DNA from 4 places in the Moorella sp. E306M genome. Region 4 is predicted to be linked to each of the others. Evidence: riboswitches for the same ligand, from Rfam matches in the RefSeq annotation. Region 4 holds a riboswitch; each other region holds the start of a gene.

Region 1 (4,169 bases), 460 kb from region 4:
GCCAGGAAAAGATTCCGGTCCTTCTGAAAATCCCCTTTGACAAAAGATATGCTGCCACCTATGCCAGAGGGAGATGCCTGGTGGAAGATTATCCCGACTGGGTACCGCCTTTTGTCGGCCTCTGGCAGGAGATAGAGAGGCTGGTGTCACAACATGCAAGAGCTGCTGGTAATTAGCGGTAAGGGCGGTACCGGTAAAACTTCTATCGTTGCTGCCCTGGCAGCCCTGGCGGAGGATAAAGTCCTGGCCGACTGTGACGTTGACGCTGCCGACCTGCACCTGCTCCTGCGGCCGGAGGTGGAGAGCGTCAATGAATTTTACGGCTCCAACAAAGCGGTTACTGATGCCGGGCGTTGCACCGGGTGCGGCCGCTGTATCGAAGTTTGCCGGTTTGGCGCTATCACGAAGGCAGATAACGGGTCAAGGGGCTCCGTTTTTCAGGTGGATTCTCTATCATGTGAAGGCTGCGGGGTCTGCACCTTGACGTGCCCGGCAGGGGCCATTACCATGAAACCCAACCTAGCCGGGTACTGGTATATTTCAGAAACACCTCACGGCCCTCTTGTACATGCCCAGCTAGGCCTGGCCGAGGACAATTCCGGCAAGCTGGTGACGAAGGTACGCCAGGAAGCGCGGCGGCTGGCGGAGGAAAATAAGGCCCGGCTGATCATTACCGACGGCCCGCCCGGCATCGGCTGCCCGGTCATATCCTCCCTGAGCGGGGTAACCCTGGCCCTGGTGGTGACGGAACCGACGGTAGCCGGCTGGCACGACCTGGAACGGGTGGTGAAGCTGGCCGGCCACTTTAAAGTACCGGTGGCCGTTTGTATTAACAAATATGACCTGGCCCCTGAGAAAAGCCGGGAGATTGAAGCTTATTGTTATGAGCAGGGCCTTACCATAGCCGGTAAAATACCTTTTGATGCCGACGTGGCCAGGGCCTTGGTAAATGCCGTGCCGCTTACGGCCTGTTCCCACGGGGCGGCAGCAAATGCCGTCAAAGCCATGTGGGATAGCTTGATGGTACAATTGGCAAGGATAGGAAAGTAGTAAGAGGACTTTATGGGGCAAATAAATATGGGGCAAATAAAAAAGTTCTTGCCGGGAGGATTCTGGTAGTATCTGTAGAATGGTTATATAAAGAAAAATGAATAACGGTGCAGGCATCAAGGGAAGCCGGTGCAAATCCGGCGCGGTCGCGCCACTGTAAGGGGGAGTGACCCCGCATCAGGCCACTGGACCGCTACTCAGTACGTTTTTGTAACGGGTTAACTTCTTTAGGCTGAGTGCGGGCTGGGAAGGCGTGGGGGAACGGTGAACCCGAGCCAGGAGACCTGGTGCTTGCCGAAGTAGCTGGTGCTCCCTACGCAGGATGGGGAAACGGCATAACCCCTGATTTCTTTGGAGCAGGGGTTTTAATTTTATCAGGGTAGGCGCCTGGCCCCGAGGGGCCGGCTTAAATGCTGCCAGCCGGCCCGGCAAGGAGCTTCCAACAAGGGACAACAACTGGATGTTCACGATGCGCCGGGAACGGTAGATGGACGGCCTATTCTAACCCACCCGGGGAGTATTGCAGGGAGGTGTTAGCATGAGGCCGTCTTTTTCATTTTTGCAAGCAGACAGGTGCTGGGTCTGGAGCACGTCGTAAAGGTGTGACACCCGTTAAGACCCTTTTGATTCTCTGGCTAAATTTTATGAAAGGCAAGGTGGCAGGAATGTCCTATAAGAGGTTCAACAGGCGTTTTATATCCCTGGCAACAACGGTTTGCCTTCTTTTCAGCTTTCTTGTACCTTTTGTTGTCCCGGACAAGGCTATGGCCGCGGATCAGGCCGTTGCCTATACTGCCCAAGAACTGGCCGCCAAAGCCATAAAATTTATTAACGACCGCTACCAGGCCGGGGAGAAGATTGACGGCTACACGGCCTACATACTTACCCTGGCGGGAGAAAATCTAGAAGATAAAGTAAAATGGACCAAGAATGAGGAAACGTTAAAAAGCAGCATCGAAAAACTGGCCGACTTACTTGGCAATAATAATAGTTTAATTACTTACATTATGGCGACCCAGAATGCCGACGGTAGCTTTGGCCCTTTGGCCAATGATTATGGCACCAAGGCACCGCTGCAGGCCCTGGCGCTGGTAAAACCTGATTTGCCGGTTAATGATCCTGTTTATAACCAGGTCCAGGACAGCATTAGCAAGGCAGTTTCTTATTTTAAAAATCGTTACCAGAATGGCAGTTTAACTTATGAGGTCAACGGTTGGAACTTTGATTATCGCTGCGTAGAAGCTCTGGTCAACGCCGGTGAAGACCTTTCTGGAGGCGGGTGGGTCTATAATGGTAAATCTTTGAAAAATGTCGTTATTGCCTCTGCCGAGGCTGCTGCCAGCAATCCCTCCGTACTGGATGCCGTCTATCTGGCGAAAGAATTAACCGCCCTTTATGCCGTAGATCCGACTTCAAGTTACATTAATATGCTAGCCGACGCCATTATTGCTAAACAAAAGACTACTAATGGAACGATTTATTTTGGCAACAGCATTTATGACGATGTTACAGTTTTAACCGCCCTTGGCAAAGCAGGCAGGCTTAGTGTCATTGACCAGGTGTATGCCTTGAACTACCTTAATGGGTTTAAACATGAACATAAAAACGCCTGGGGGCAGCCAGCCGGAGCGGCATGGAGCGGTTATACCGCGGAGGAACCGGATTTAACGGCCCAGGTGCTTACGGCCCTCAGCTACTTTGACGGGGCGAAGGTAGAAGGTAGCGACGTTTATAAAACCATCCAGGAGGGCCTGGCTTACCTTAAAGATATCCAGGACGTAGACACTGGCGCTATCCCGGCCCAGTGGGATAGTACCTTTTCTACGGCCGAAACCCTGATTGCCTTAAAATCTTTAGGTAAAACGTATAATGATTATGCCGGCAGCAGTTCTCCATGGGTGAAAAGATCAAGAACGAAAACTATAGCCCAATGCTTGTTGGCCTTAAATAGATGGGGTGATACAGTACGGGTAAATAAGCTGGCAAATCTTTTAAAGGAACGGCATTCTCCTAACGGTTTTGACAACAGCGTTTACAGCGACATGTGGGCCTATATTGCTCTGGGGGAAGCGGGCCAGATAACCTTAATCAATGATGTTTATGCCCACGATTACATCCTGGGCAAGCAAAGCGTGGCCGAGGCCACTTATGGCGCCTGGGGAGAGGCGGTGGGTAACACTTTTTACCCCGACTTTATGTCTACCGCCCAGGCGATCCGGGCCTTGACTTATCTGCCAGGTTATCAACAAAATGACCCGCAAATCCAGAGCGCCATCGATAAGGGCCTGGCCTATTTAAAGAAGTGGCTGCAGCCTGACGGCAGCGTGTATTATCGCACCGAGTCTTGGGCCGAAGATCCGGTAGTAGATACCACCGAAGTGATTATTACCCTGAAAAGGCTGGGACATGATCTTTTGAGCTGGCGAAGCCCTACGGGGTTATCGCCGGTATCCTACATGATGCTCAAAGCCTTGAACGATGATGGTAGCTTTGGTGCATATAGAAATGTTTTGGACGCCAGCGAGGCCCTTTATACTTATCTTATCCTGGCTGGAACAATCGACCCCAGAACTTCCCTGGGCCTTCTTGTTCAACCTGCTGCTGCCAGCCTCAATCTCAACGGCAAGCAGCAGTTTAAGGCCGTACTGGCTTATTTTGACGGCACGAGGAGCGACGTGACCAACGAGGCCGTCTGGTCGGTGGGCGATACCAGCATCGCTAGTGTTTCTGACAGCGACTACGGCCTGGTCACTGCCCTCAATACCGGCCAGACGGTGGTAAAGGCTATTTATAACGGCCTGACGGCGACGGCCATTCTCAATATTACCTTACCCACCTCATCCACTCCGGATCGTGATTACTGCATCGTCGACATTGCCGTAGTAGGCATGAACGGCGAGCTCCTTTATGGGCCCGGCTCGGTCATGGTGAGCAAAAACGGCAGGTGGGGCCTGACGGCCCTGGGAGCCCTGGACGCCACCGGTCTTTCCTACGTCGACGATAACGGCTTTGTTAAAAGCATCGCCGGCCAGGCCAACAGTGGTATGAACGGGTGGATGTACAAAGTCAACGGCAGCGTACCCATAGTGGGCGCTTCCCAGAAAGCGATCCAGGAGGGC
Region 2 (4,169 bases), 990 kb from region 4:
CCCACGCCTCCAGTATCTGCCGGGCCACCGCATCCCGGCCCATAATTTCTCCCTGCAGGTTGAGCAAAACCGTACCTACGGTGAGCTCACCACGGACAAAGTCCTCGGCCCGCCGGCTGGCCCGGGCCGCCAGGGTGTCCCAGAACTCTCGCCCCAGACCGTGGCTATGGATAATTTCCTGGGCAGCTTCCACTGTAGTTACCTCTAAAAGCTGCCGCACGGCTTCCGGGGATGCCCCCCGCGCCGCGGCCCAGGCGGCCAGGATTTCCTGGCGGGCGTCGGCCAGGCGGCTGTGGGTATAAAAGATGCCTCCCACCACCTTGATGAGCTTGCCGCCGTGCCCCCACAGGAGCACCCGCTTCACCCCCCGCCCGGCGCAGGCCTCCAACATGTAGCCGATAAAGTTGCTGGTCAGAACAATGGCCGCAGCCGGCAGGTGATAGCGTTCTTCGGCCTGGCGCTGCCCCAGGCGGCCGGGGGTCAGGATGAGGGTCTCCCAGCCGGCAGCCAGGGCGACGTCTATTTGCGGTATCAGGGAAGTACGGTAGGCCTCTTCGGACATGGGTTCGACAAAACCGGTAGTGCCCAGGATCGAAAGGCCGCCCTCAATCCCCAGGCGGGGGTTGAGGGTCCGCCGGGCCAGCTCTTCCCCCCCGGGGATGCTGATTTCCAGCTCCAGGCCCTGGCCGGGCGGGGTTACATCGGCAACTGCCGCGGCGATCATTTGCCGGGGAACGGGATTAATGGCCGGTTCCCCCGGCGGTATAGCCAGGCCGGGACGGGTTACTGTCCCGACGCCGGGTCCGCCGCGCAAAGTCAACCCCCGGCCGGATTGCCGGGCGCGGACGTGGATGGCAGCCCCGTGGGTAACGTCAGGGTCATCGCCGGCGTCTTTGACCACCACGGCCTCGGCCCAGCCCGGACCCTGGTGCACGGTAACCGGCAGGGTTACCTTTTCCCCCCGCGGCAGGGTAAGGGTAACCTCCCGCACCAGTTGTTTCTGCCATAAAGCTATGGCCGCCGCCCTCGCCGCAGCAGCCGCACAGGTACCTGTGGTATAACCCCGCCGTAACTCCCTCTGCAACGATTTCTCCTCCAGTTTTTATTGTATTTTCGGAGAAGTTCCTCCCAACAACCTTTCTTCATTAGCCTTATTATCCTTTAAAACCAGGGGCAGGCCGGCCACCACCAGGTAGACCTGGTCGGCCCGGCGAGCAATCTCCTGGTTGGCCAGGCCCAGCAGGTCCCGGAAAACCCGGCCCAGGGGATAGGGAGGAATGAGCCCCATTCCCGCTTCTTCAGTAACAATAATTACCCGCGCCGGTACCTGCCGGGCTACGGCCGCCAGTTCCCTCACTTTGACCATGATGGCTTCTACAGCCGCCGTACTTTTTTCCCAGCTGTCTCCTGCTCCAGCCGCCTCCTGGCTCAAAAGGTTGCTGAGCCACATGCCCAGGCTGTCCAGGAGGATGGTACCGGCACGCCGCCCTTCCCGGGCCACGGCTTCCGTGACGGCCAGGGGAGCTTCCACCGTCAGCCATGCAGCCGGTCGTCGGCGCCGGTGCATGTCCACCCGGGCCGCCATTTCGGCATCGTCCACGGTCGCCGTGGCCAGGTAGACTACTTTTTCGCCTCCGGCAGCAGCCAGTTCTTCAGCCAGGCGGCTTTTGCCACTCCTGGCCCCCCCGGTTACCATGATTAACGACCCGTACCCCATAGAATGGCCTCCTAAAATAAAAACTCCAGCCCCCACGAAGCAGCTGGAGTCACATCACCTAACTTTAGGCCCCTTAACGCGAGGGTGAAATGAACAGGCAGGTTTCCTGGCTCCGGCTCCTTGCCTGGCTTCGCCTTCCCGGTATAATACCAGTGGCCTTGAAGCAGGCTCCCCGGTTACAGTGGCGCGACCGCTCAGGATTTACACCTGATTCCCTTTTAACCTTTCAGGCACCTGTTCCCTATTAAGTTAATTATAGTATAAATCGCTCCCTCCTATCAGTCAAGCCCTGGGTAACGATATGCCCTGCAACTTATTTGTGATCATAGCCAGCTCTTTATTCTTTTCCCAGATAGCCCGGGCATAGCGCCGGTTGCGGAGCTGGAGCTTTTCCTTTTCCTGGCGCAGGCGATTTACCATCTCCCACTTTTCGGCTTCACTTTTTTCTATCAGGCGTAGCAAGACACGCCGGCTGACCCGTAATTGTTCTACCTTACTTTCCAGCTCCTGGATACGCCGGTAAAGGCCAGCTGCCTCATTGCCAGCCAACGGCCCCACCCCCTCATTATTAGTTTGCTAAAGTATATGCCTGGAAATCAAACCTTAGTCGCTTGAGCTTTAATCTTTTCCGCTCGCCTCTGTAATTGCTCCAGTTCCGCTGTGCCCACCCGGCAGGTCCCCAGGTCGGCATGGCTGTTGTCAACCATGCCGTGGAAATCTGACCCGCCGGTTACCACCAGGTCATACCGGGAGGCAAATTCCAGGTAACGCCTGGTGGCAGCGGCATCGTGGAGAGGATAATAGGCTTCGATACCCTGTAAGCCGCCATCAACAAGGGCCGGAAGAAGGGCATCAGCCGGGCTTAAGCCCGGGTGGGCCAGGACCGGCACTCCGCCAGCCTTTAATATTACCTCCACCGCCCGGCCAGGTTCAACTTTTTCCCGCGGGACATAAGCAGGCCGGCCCCGTGCCAGCAGGGTTTTGAAGGCCGCCTCCACAGAGGGGGCATATCCCTTACGGACCAGAACGGCTGCGATATGGGGACGGCCCACGGCCTCGCCCCTGAGTTCCTGCTCGACCTCGCTCATGCTGATATCATAACCCAGCTCTTGTAATCTGGCGACCATCCGGGCCGTGCGCCGGTAACGCGCCTGGCGCATAGTTTCCAGGAAGGCCAGCAAATTTTCCTTTTGCCAATCAAGGTAATAACCCAGAATATGAATTTCTTTATCTTCCCACTCGGTGCTCAGCTCGACCCCAGGAATGACCGTCACGCCGTAACTGCTGCCGGCAGCCAGGGCTTCTGCCAGGCCGGCTACCGTATCATGATCGGTGACACCAAGGGTCGTTAAACCTTTGGCCTTTGCCAGCCTGATTAGTTCTGGGGGTGAAAGCAGACCGTCGGAACTCGTAGTATGGGTATGTAAATCAGCTAGCTGCATAGATATCTTGTCCAATGGTTAATTTACGCCGTGCCGTAGTGCTGCAACCTCTGGATAGCCATTGCCCGGCCGGTAGCGGGATCAATATCTACCAGCACGGCTTCCAGCTGAATAATGCCACCGGCGACTTCAAACCGCACCGGCAGCTGGGTAAGAAATTTTTTAACGACAAGTTCTGTTTTTACCCCCAGGACCGAATCCCTGGGGCCGGTCATGCCTACATCGGTGATATAGGCCGTCCCCTGGGGCAGGACGCGGGCATCGGCCGTCTGGATATGGGTATGGGTCCCGATGACCGCACTTACCAGTCCGTCAAGGTACCAGCCCAGGGCAACCTTTTCTGAAGTTGCTTCAGCATGGAAGTCTACTAAAATGATCTTAGTTATCTCCCCGATCTCTTCTGCCAGGCGGCGTCCTAGGCGAAAAGGACACTCCAGGGATGATAGAAACACCCGCCCCGATAAATTAATAATTCCTACCTGCAGGTCTTCCTTGACCTTTACCAGGGTATAGCCCCTGCCAGGAGTACCAGGAGGATAATTGGCCGGCCGGACAATGCGCTCATCCTCCTCCAGGAGGGCCAGCGCTTCTCGCTTATCCCAGACATGGTTGCCCATGGTTAAAATATCAATGCCGGCGGCAAAAAGTTCACCGGCAATAGCCGGCGTAATACCATTACCACCGGCAGCATTTTCGCCGTTTGCTACTACAAGGGCCGGCCGGTATTCCTGGAGCAGAGGTGGCAGGAGTTCCCGGATCGCTTTACGGCCCGGCCGTCCCACTACATCGCCAATCATTAGAACCCGCAAAAACAAGGCTCCCCTCGAATTACCTTAAAATTATTATTCGCGCCGGTTCTATTTATTAAACACCATGACCCGACCTTCTTCCCGGAAGGCAATTAGCTGGCGCTCCGGGACGGTACCCCTAACACTTTCCAGCATACGGTCAATTAACTCTTCCTGGAGCAAAAGTTCTTCTTCCATGATATTATCATTGTTCTCCGCAAC
Region 3 (4,169 bases), 660 kb from region 4:
TTACTATAGGCATACTGATCAATGCTGAACATTTACTGTTGCTCCCGCTGTTTCTTTCCTTTGCTGTAACCCAGAAAGTAGCAAACAATGCCGCTGCCGATGGCGGCCTGGGCGGCAAAGAGGAAGGATTCCACTTCCCCGCTGGGGGGTTCCCACACAGGTTTAAACCAGGGTTCATAATCAGGCCGGATCTGGGTAATAGTATCTTCCGCCTGGTCGTCAGCACCAGCAAATTCAGCGCTGCGGTGAAGGAAAAAGGGTGCCGCTGCCAGGAGAATAACGATCAAGAGTAAAAAGATATTTTTCTGGGCGGTACTCATTACTTGTACACCTCCATGAACTGGATGTCAGTTACAATAGTTAATAAGTCCGTTTTAACCCTTTTTACCGGATATGCTGCTGGTTGCGGCCTCCCACCACCAAGGCCTTATTATCATCTAAAATAGACAGCTCTAGCAATTCGTTTTTATTATAAGTGGCCAGCAAGTTAAAGACGATGACAGTTAAGATACCTTCGCTAATGGCCAGGGGTATCTGGGTAACGGCAAAAATGCCCATGAATTTCAGCATGGACGCCAGCACCCCGCCGGGCTGGGCCGGGAAGGCCAGGGCCAGCTGCAGGGAAGTGGTGATATAGGTCATCAGGTCCCCCAGGGTGGCGGCCAGGAAGACGGCTACGGGCATTGAGCCATTGAGCCTCCGTACCAGGCGGTAAAGGCCGTAGGACACAAAGGGTCCGACGACGGCCATGGAAAAGGTGTTGGCACCCAGGGTGCTCAAGCCGCCGTGGGCCAGCAGGAGGGCCTGGAAGAGGAGGACAATACCTCCCAGGATGCTCATGGCAGAGGGGCCAAAGAGGATGGCGCCCAGTCCCACGCCGGTGGGATGGGAACAGCTACCGGTTACTGACGGGATTTTCAAGGCCGACAGGACAAAGGCATAGGCGCCTGCCAGGCCCAGGAGCATTTTCAGCCCGGGGTTGCTTTTAACGGTCTGCTGGATGGACCGCAGGCCCCAGAACCAGAAGGGTAGGACGACGACAAACCAGAAGGCGGCCCAGTTGAAGGGCAGGAAGCCCTCGGCGATGTGCATGGCATAGGCCGGCTGGGGCAGGACGGCCATGGCCAGCACGATATACATACCCAGTATGGTTATACGGCGGAACACGCTATATACCTCCCTCTGGAATTGAACTTGGAAATGCCGTTGCTATTTTTTTCAACAGGGCGATGGCTTCGGCAACTGTGTAAACTGGATAAAGGTACTGGATGGAAGGCCGCTTGATTACTACTACCGGGATCTTCAGCGCCAGGGCGGCGGCAATTTTGGACCCGGTACCGCCGGCCGGACCGGCGTCCCGGGTGACGATAACACCGGCCCTATAGGCTTTAAACATGGCTTTATTTATTTCTTTGGAAAAAGGCCCTTGCATGGCGATAATGTCGCGGGGTGTCAAGCCAAGGTCCTGGCATTTTTTAATTACCCGGTGCTCCGGTAATACCCTGACCACAATGCGTTTACCTTTAAGCAGGGGGTTTTTGACGAACACTTCCAGGTTATTGGTACCGGTAGTTAAAAAGATAGTCTCCCCCAGCCCGGCGGCAGTACGGGCGGCTTCTTCCCAGGTTGCCACCTGGTAAATGAGGCGGTCGTCCGGCAACTTTGTTTCTGGTCGTAAAAAACGCAGGTAAGGTAAGCAGTGTTGCCGGCACCAGGCTTCCAGGGTCCTGGATAGCTGGTTGGGGTAAGGAAGGGTGGCGTCTATTACTGCTTCCAACGCCCGGCCAACCTTCAGGGCGGCTAGATTACTTTCCGTTAAGGGATCTGTTAAAATTAACGTCGCCCCATCCTGCCGGGCCAGCTGTTCGCCATAGGTGCTGTCAGTCCAGGTGGCAACCTCGTAGCCTTCCTGCCGCAGGTTACGGATTAACTGCCTTCCCTCGCCGGTACTCCCTACCACTAAAATCAAAACGCGCCGTCCTCCCTGTAGAAACTAAAAATCCCCGGCTGTTTTGCCGGGGAAACCGGTGGCGCCGCTAAAACAGGCATGCCTAACTAAACCACCTCCCCGGGTTGAGACCCTGGTGGCCTCAGAACAGGCTAGCCTGTTGGCCTGGCATCATCGGTTGCGGCAAGTTCCCGCTTCCAGGCGGTGATTTGCCCAACCTCTCCCCTGCCGGCGGCTGAATTTAAGCCCGGTCTTCTCGAGACCGCGCACCCATACTGTATGCAATTTAAAACCCTCTGCTCCTACACAAGCAGAGGGTATGCTTGCCATGGTTTTGGCCAACCACCCCCTATCCGGCGTAGGGGTAAAGGTTTCCAGGCAACCGGTATCCTGACTCGGGATCACTGCTCCGGCACCGCCTTCCCAGGTATTACCCAGTGGCTTGATGGTGCCTCGCTCCCCCTCACAGTGGCGGGACCGTGTCAGATTTGCACTGACTTCCCGTATTTGCCTAGAACATATTCACTTTAATGTTATTCTAGCATAACCTGGATATGATGTCCAGGGGTTTTAACGTAGCTTGGTAAGTCCTTATTCCTGATGATTTTTTGCCAGGAGTTGTTATGCCAGCCCGGCTCGCCGGGCGACACGCAGGATGGCTTCACTGGCCTTTTTCCGGACTTCACCGGCATCAATGGTCTTCAATTGCCTTTCCTCCATGACAATTTTGCCGTCGACCATGGTCAGGGTGACATCCGAGCCTCTGGCCTGGTAGACCAGCTGGGTGTAGACGTCGACGCCGTCCTGCGGCTGGGTATGGAGGCCTGCCAGGGAAACCAAGGCCAGGTCGGCTTTCTTCCCTACTTCCAGGCTGCCGATTTCCTTTTCCATGCCCACGGCCCGGGCCCCGCCCAGGGTGGCCATTTCAAAGACCACAGGCGCCGGCATAGCGGTGGGCCCATGGAGGGGTTTCTGGATCAACGCTGCCAGCCGCATTTCCATAAAGGCGTCCAGGTTGTTATTGCACGGCGCGCCGTCGGCGGCCAGGGAAATCACAGTACCCCGGCTCAGGAGATCCGGTACCGGGCAGATACCGGAAGCCATCTTTAAGTTAGACGAAGGACAGTGGACCACTTTCGTACCGGTGCGGGCCAGGATATCCTTCTCCTCTTCACTGAGCCAGATACAGTGGACCAGGATGAGGTCGGGACCGGTGAGGCCGAGATCGTCAAGGTAAATGACGTTGCGCCGGTTGTGGAGTTTTTCCACCAGGGCGCATTCACCCCGGTTTTCTGAAGCATGGGTGTGGATTTTAACGCCGTAATGGCGGGCGAGGTCCCGGACTTCTAATAATAATTCTTCGGTGCAAGAGACGACAAAACGGGGCGTAAAGGCGTACTGGATGCGGCCATTGGCGTGGCCGTGCCACTTCTCCAGCAGGTCGACGCTTTCTTTAAGGGAGGCCGCCGTTGTTTCTTTAAGGCTGTCCGGAACGTCCTCGCCAAAGTCCATCATTACTTTGCCGGTAATGGCCCGGATGCCGCTTTTGGCAATAGCTTCAATGGCCGCATCGGTATGATGGACGGTCTCCATGTCGACGATGGTGGTGGTTCCGCTTAAGAAAAGTTCACCGATGCCCAGCAGGGCGGAGTAATAAAGGGACTCGGGGTCGTGGGCACCTTCCAGGGGCCAGATGCGCAGGCGCAGCCAGTCCAGGAGTTCCAGGTCGTCGGCGCGACCGCGGAAGAGGGACTGGCAGAGGTGAATATGGGGCTGGATGAGGCCGGGGATGACCAGCTGGCCCGTGGCGTCGATAATCCGGTCGGCAGTGGCCGGTGTATTGCCGATGGCGGCGATGTGGTCGTCTTCAATATAGATATCCCCCTGGAAAACTTCCCTCCGGGGGTTCATGGTAACCAGGGTACCGTTCTTGATTAAAATACTCATTTCTTCTCTCCTTCTTTTTCCCGCAGGGCGGCCAGGATTTTCTCCGGTGTAACCGGCAATTCAGTAATGCGAACTCCCACGGCATTGTAAATAGCATTGATAATGGCCGGTACGGTGGGGATGGTAGCGGGTTCACCAACTCCTTTGGCGCCGTAGGGGCCGGTGGGCTCATGGGTTTCCACAATCAGGGGCTGAATCTCGGGTATATCCAGGGCAGTAGGAATGAGATAGGTAGAAAAGGAATTATTAACGATCCGGCCCTGCTGCAGGTGAA
Region 4 (4,169 bases):
TTGGTATAATACGGCTCCTCTGTTCCGGAAGTGAAGATGTCGGGATAATTGCGTTTGTCCAGCCGCGCCAGACGGTAGGACGTCCCCTCCGCCGGCGTGGCTTCCAGGTTGAAGAGCTGGCCGGTTTCTACCTGGTAGGTGGCCAGGACAGAACGCATGAAGTCCAGGATTTCTAAAGCCAGACCCCTTCCCTCGCGGGTATTAATACCTTTCCCTATAAAATTCAGGAGGGCCTCGTGCATGCCCACGATACCGATGGTGTTAAAATGGTTCTCCCAGTACCTGCCGAAGCGTTCTTTAACCTGCCGCAAATAGAACCGGGAGTAAGGATAAAGCCCTTGCTCAGTAAATTTTTCCAGGATATTGCGTTTGAGAAGCAAGCTCTCTTTGGCCAGGTCCATCTTCGCTTTGAGGCCGGTGAAAAATTCTTCCTTCGTTTTAGAAAGATAACCCAGTCGGGGCAAATTTATGGTGACTACACCTATCGACCCGGTGAGGGGGTTGGCCCCAAAGAGACCGCCGCCGCGTTTCTTGAGTTCCCGGTTATCCAGACGCAGGCGACAGCACATACTCCGCACGTCTTCGGGCTTTAAATCGGAATTGATAAAATTGGCGAAGTAGGGGATGCCGTATTTGGCCGTCATGGCCAGGATTTTTTCTACCACCGGGCTTTCCCAGGGAAAATCCGGTGTGATATTGTAGGTAGGTATGGGGAAGGTAAAAATGCGGCCCCGGGCGTCTCCCTCCATCATCACCTCGCAGAAGGCCGTATTCAGCCAGTCCATCTCCTGCTGGAAGTCGCCGTAACATTCTTTCCTGCGCTCGCCGCCGATAATCACCGGCTCGTTAGCTAAAATCTGCGGCACAACCACATCCATGGTCAGGTTGACAAAGGGCGTCTGGAATCCCACCCTGGTGGGTACATTGAGGTTAAAGATGAATTCCTGCAGGGCCTGCTTGACTTCCCGGTAGTCCAGGCCGTCGTAACGGATAAAAGGGGCGAGGTAAGTATCGAAGTTGGAAAAGGCCTGGGCACCGGCAGCTTCTCCCTGCAAAGTATAAAAGAAATTGGCTATCTGCCCCAGGGCCGTCCGGAAATGCCTGGGCGGCGCGCTTTCTACCTTCTGCCCCACGCCGGCAAAGCCGCTTTCCAGTAAATCGGCCAGGTCCCAGCCACAGCAATAGGGCGCCAACAACCCCAGGTCGTGGATATGGATATCGCCCCTTTCATGGGCCTCGCGGATAGCCGGCGGGTAGACCTTTTCCAGCCAATACCTGGAACTGACGGCGGCGATGATATGGTTGTTGAGGCCCTGGAGGGAATAATTCATGTTGCTGTTCTCATTAATCCGCCAGTCCTGGCCGTCCAGGTAGCCCTGGACCATTTCCTGCACGTTGACCAGAAGGTGGCGGAAATCCCGCCATTCCGCATGTTGTTGCCGGTAAAGGATATAAGCCTTGGCCGTCCGGGCATGGCCATTCTCAATCAATACTTTTTCCACCAGGTCCTGCACGTCTTCGACGGTAGGCAGCCTGTCGGCAAATTTTTCCGCCAGAAGGGCCGTCACCTGGTTGGCCAGCTGGCTGGCCTGGCGGCGGTCCTGGCCCCCGACAGCCTGGGCCGCTTTGTAAATAGCATTGATTATCCTCTCCTCGTCAAAGTCCACTACCCGGCCGTCGCGCTTGATGATCTTCTTGGGTATCATGATAAAATTTAAATCTCCTTTCGCCTGCCTGAATGAAAAACCCCAACCACGCCTGCGTAGCTGGGGTAAATCCTCCCTTACCTCACCTTCACCATGGCCGTGGTTTAACGGTGAAATCTCACGGGCAGGTCTCCTGGCTCGGGTTCAACGCTCCCTGCTGCCTTCCCAGTCCAGCACTCAGCTCCTTTAGATGCACTACTCCGGGTACTTCTTAATACTATAAGAAATTAACCCGTAGCTGTAAATATCTTGCTGAGTGCTGGACCAGTGGCTCCTTTAGCAGGTACTCCCCCTCACAGTGGCGGCACCGCGCCGGACTTGCACCGGCTTCCCTGGCACCCGCGAGAATCCTTTTCTGGTAATGTTCAACACAGTAATCTTCGACAAAGATGAGGCAAAATCCTGCCGCTATATAACCTTCTCATCCCCCGGTTAAGCACTGTTTTTATTCACCTGGGGCTATTTTTCCTTGCTGGAATTACTTTGTTTCCTGTTTTCTATGGGGGCAGGTATTACAAAGGGAGGGATCGTCAAAGGAGATCTGGCAGTAAGTCCCTTCCTCCTTCCAGCATGGCTTGGCGCACCCTATGCGTTCAGTCTTCCGGGAGCAGGCCGGGCAGTCCTCGTATAACCAGCAAGGATAGAAGGCCAGGTAGTGTTTGATGGAGTTTAAATTGAAGCCTTTATCGATGAGCTTTTGAATGAAGCGCAGCCGTTTCAAGTCATTATTTGAGTAAAGGCGCCGCCCGTTCTTGCGTGCGGGCTGGATGAGTTTATGTCTTTCCCAGACCCGCAGGGTGCCCGGCTGTATGCCCAGTAAATCGGCGACCACGCTGATGGTATATAACATTTGTTCAGGCATTAAAAGCCGCCTCGCTTAACAATCAGTTTATAAATTATTGGCAGTTTTATTTTACGTTAACTTATCATCCCAGATCAAGTATCGCTTTTCTCCTATCTGAAAACATAATTTTGCTATATCTAAATAACTTTGTTGTAAGATTTTTTATAAGTTTATTGACATGGGTTTGTTCAACAAATATGATATAAGTAAGATCAATAGTAAGCGGGGCGAAGAAGGCCGGTGTATCCCATCGGTATGGTTATCCAGGTCTTAGATATTTCTCCCCACCGCCTGCGTCGCTGGGAACGAAAGGGACTGGTTGTTCCCATGAGGAAAAACGGCCGGCGCTGCTATTCGGAACTGGACTTACAACGGTTAATGTTTATTAAACGCCTCCTTGATGGCAAACATTGCCGGCTCGCAAACCTCCCTAATTACCTCGCCTTTTACCCCTGCTGGCAGGATGGCAAATGCATAAGCACCCCTTTAGAAGAGCCAAAGGAAGGGGCGCGTCCCTGCTGGCAAAAGAAAAACTGGTATTGTGGCTACCAGTTCCACCGGAAAGTATAGTCAGGGTTACAAGGCAAGGAAATATCCGTTTTTTAACTTCTAGCACCATTCATTAAATTTTATCCAGGAGTGTTGTTTATGTCCATTTTGCTGGCTACAGAAGCGCCTGGCCTTGCAAAAATCTCCCGGGCCATGGGCGGAGCCAGCCTGCAGACCTGCCTGGCCTGCGGCGTGTGCACCGGCGGCTGCCCTACCGGCGACATCGGCGCCCCCGTAGACCCCCGTAAAATGGTGCGCCTGCTCCTTTTGGGGATGGAAGACCGGCTCCTGGCGTCAGATATGATCTGGCTCTGCACCATGTGCGGCCGCTGTACAGTCTACTGCCCGGTGGGCGTGAATATGGGCGACCTGGTCCGGGCCATGCGGTCGGAACTGGCGGCAGAAGGCCGCGTCCCCGTAAACCTGCAGAAAGTGGTAGACCTGGCTCTAGAGTCTGGCAATAATATGGGGATCAGCCAGGAGGATTACCTCGACACCCTGGACTGGATGCAGGAAGAGCTCCAGGCGGAGTTCGGCAGTGAGGCGGAAATACCCGTTGATAAGAAGGACGCCAGGATATTGTACGTTATCAACCCGCGGGAAGCGAAGTTCTTCCCCCTCTCCATTCTAGCGGCGGCCAAAGTGTTCCATGCCGCCGGCGAAAGCTGGACCCTTTCCAGCCGCTACTGGGACGCGACCAACTACGCCCTTTTCTCCGGGGACGACAAAGCCGGCGCTATCCTGGTGCAACGCCTGGCCGATGAGGTGGAGCGCCTGGGCTGCCAGGAGTTGATCATGACCGAGTGCGGCCATGCCTTCCGCGCCATTCGCTGGGGGCCGGAGCAGTGGCTGGGGTACAAACTCCCCTTCAGCGTGCGCAGTATCGTCCAGCTCATGGCCGAATACCTGCAAGACGGCCGCATCCGCCTTGACCCCTCCCGCAACAGCGAACCGGTAACCTATCACGATCCCTGCAATCTAGGCCGCAAGGAGGGCATTTTTGAAGAACCGCGGCAGATACTCCGGGCGGCGGTAGCAGATTTCCGGGAGATGACACCCAACCGTGAGAA

What was found. A riboswitch is a leader RNA that binds a small molecule or an ion and turns the genes downstream of it on or off. The one in region 4 is predicted to bind cobalamin.
Region 1: linked by a shared signal. The riboswitch ahead of FLZ89_RS12255 (S-layer homology domain-containing protein) and the one ahead of FLZ89_RS09895 (ribonucleoside triphosphate reductase) in region 4 are both predicted to bind cobalamin.
Region 2: linked by a shared signal. The riboswitch ahead of cobU (bifunctional adenosylcobinamide kinase/adenosylcobinamide-phosphate guanylyltransferase) and the one ahead of FLZ89_RS09895 (ribonucleoside triphosphate reductase) in region 4 are both predicted to bind cobalamin.
Region 3: linked by a shared signal. The riboswitch ahead of cobK (precorrin-6A reductase) and the one ahead of FLZ89_RS09895 (ribonucleoside triphosphate reductase) in region 4 are both predicted to bind cobalamin.

What each region holds. Positions count from the first base shown of each region.
Region 1 covers NZ_BJKO01000001.1:2,377,219-2,381,387, forward strand. Annotated here, with positions in the region: gene FLZ89_RS12245 (ATP-binding protein) at 1-176, shown strand, start outside; gene FLZ89_RS12250 (ATP-binding protein) at 154-1,050, shown strand; cobalamin riboswitch at 1,170-1,336, shown strand; gene FLZ89_RS12255 (S-layer homology domain-containing protein) at 1,716-4,169, shown strand, end outside.
Region 2 covers NZ_BJKO01000001.1:2,910,796-2,914,964, forward strand. Annotated here, with positions in the region: gene cbiD (cobalt-precorrin-5B (C(1))-methyltransferase CbiD) at 1-1,084, opposite strand, end outside; gene cobU (bifunctional adenosylcobinamide kinase/adenosylcobinamide-phosphate guanylyltransferase) at 1,103-1,717, opposite strand; cobalamin riboswitch at 1,797-1,970, opposite strand; gene FLZ89_RS15090 (translation initiation factor 2) at 2,000-2,266, opposite strand; gene FLZ89_RS15095 (PHP domain-containing protein) at 2,314-3,174, opposite strand; gene FLZ89_RS15100 (TIGR00282 family metallophosphoesterase) at 3,183-3,968, opposite strand; gene FLZ89_RS15105 (hypothetical protein) at 4,017-4,169, opposite strand, start outside.
Region 3 covers NZ_BJKO01000001.1:2,584,223-2,588,391, reverse strand. Annotated here, with positions in the region: gene cbiQ (cobalt ECF transporter T component CbiQ) at 1-32, opposite strand, end outside; gene FLZ89_RS13360 (energy-coupling factor ABC transporter substrate-binding protein) at 33-320, opposite strand; gene FLZ89_RS13355 (energy-coupling factor ABC transporter permease) at 385-1,140, opposite strand; gene cobK (precorrin-6A reductase) at 1,169-1,960, opposite strand; cobalamin riboswitch at 2,312-2,512, opposite strand; gene FLZ89_RS13345 (5'-deoxyadenosine deaminase) at 2,570-3,895, opposite strand; gene FLZ89_RS13340 (xanthine dehydrogenase family protein molybdopterin-binding subunit) at 3,892-4,169, opposite strand, start outside.
Region 4 covers NZ_BJKO01000001.1:1,919,600-1,923,768, reverse strand. Annotated here, with positions in the region: gene FLZ89_RS09895 (ribonucleoside triphosphate reductase) at 1-1,706, opposite strand, end outside; cobalamin riboswitch at 1,813-2,064, opposite strand; gene FLZ89_RS09890 (MerR family transcriptional regulator) at 2,185-2,568, opposite strand; gene FLZ89_RS09885 (MerR family transcriptional regulator) at 2,806-3,120, shown strand; gene FLZ89_RS09880 ((Fe-S)-binding protein) at 3,199-4,169, shown strand, end outside.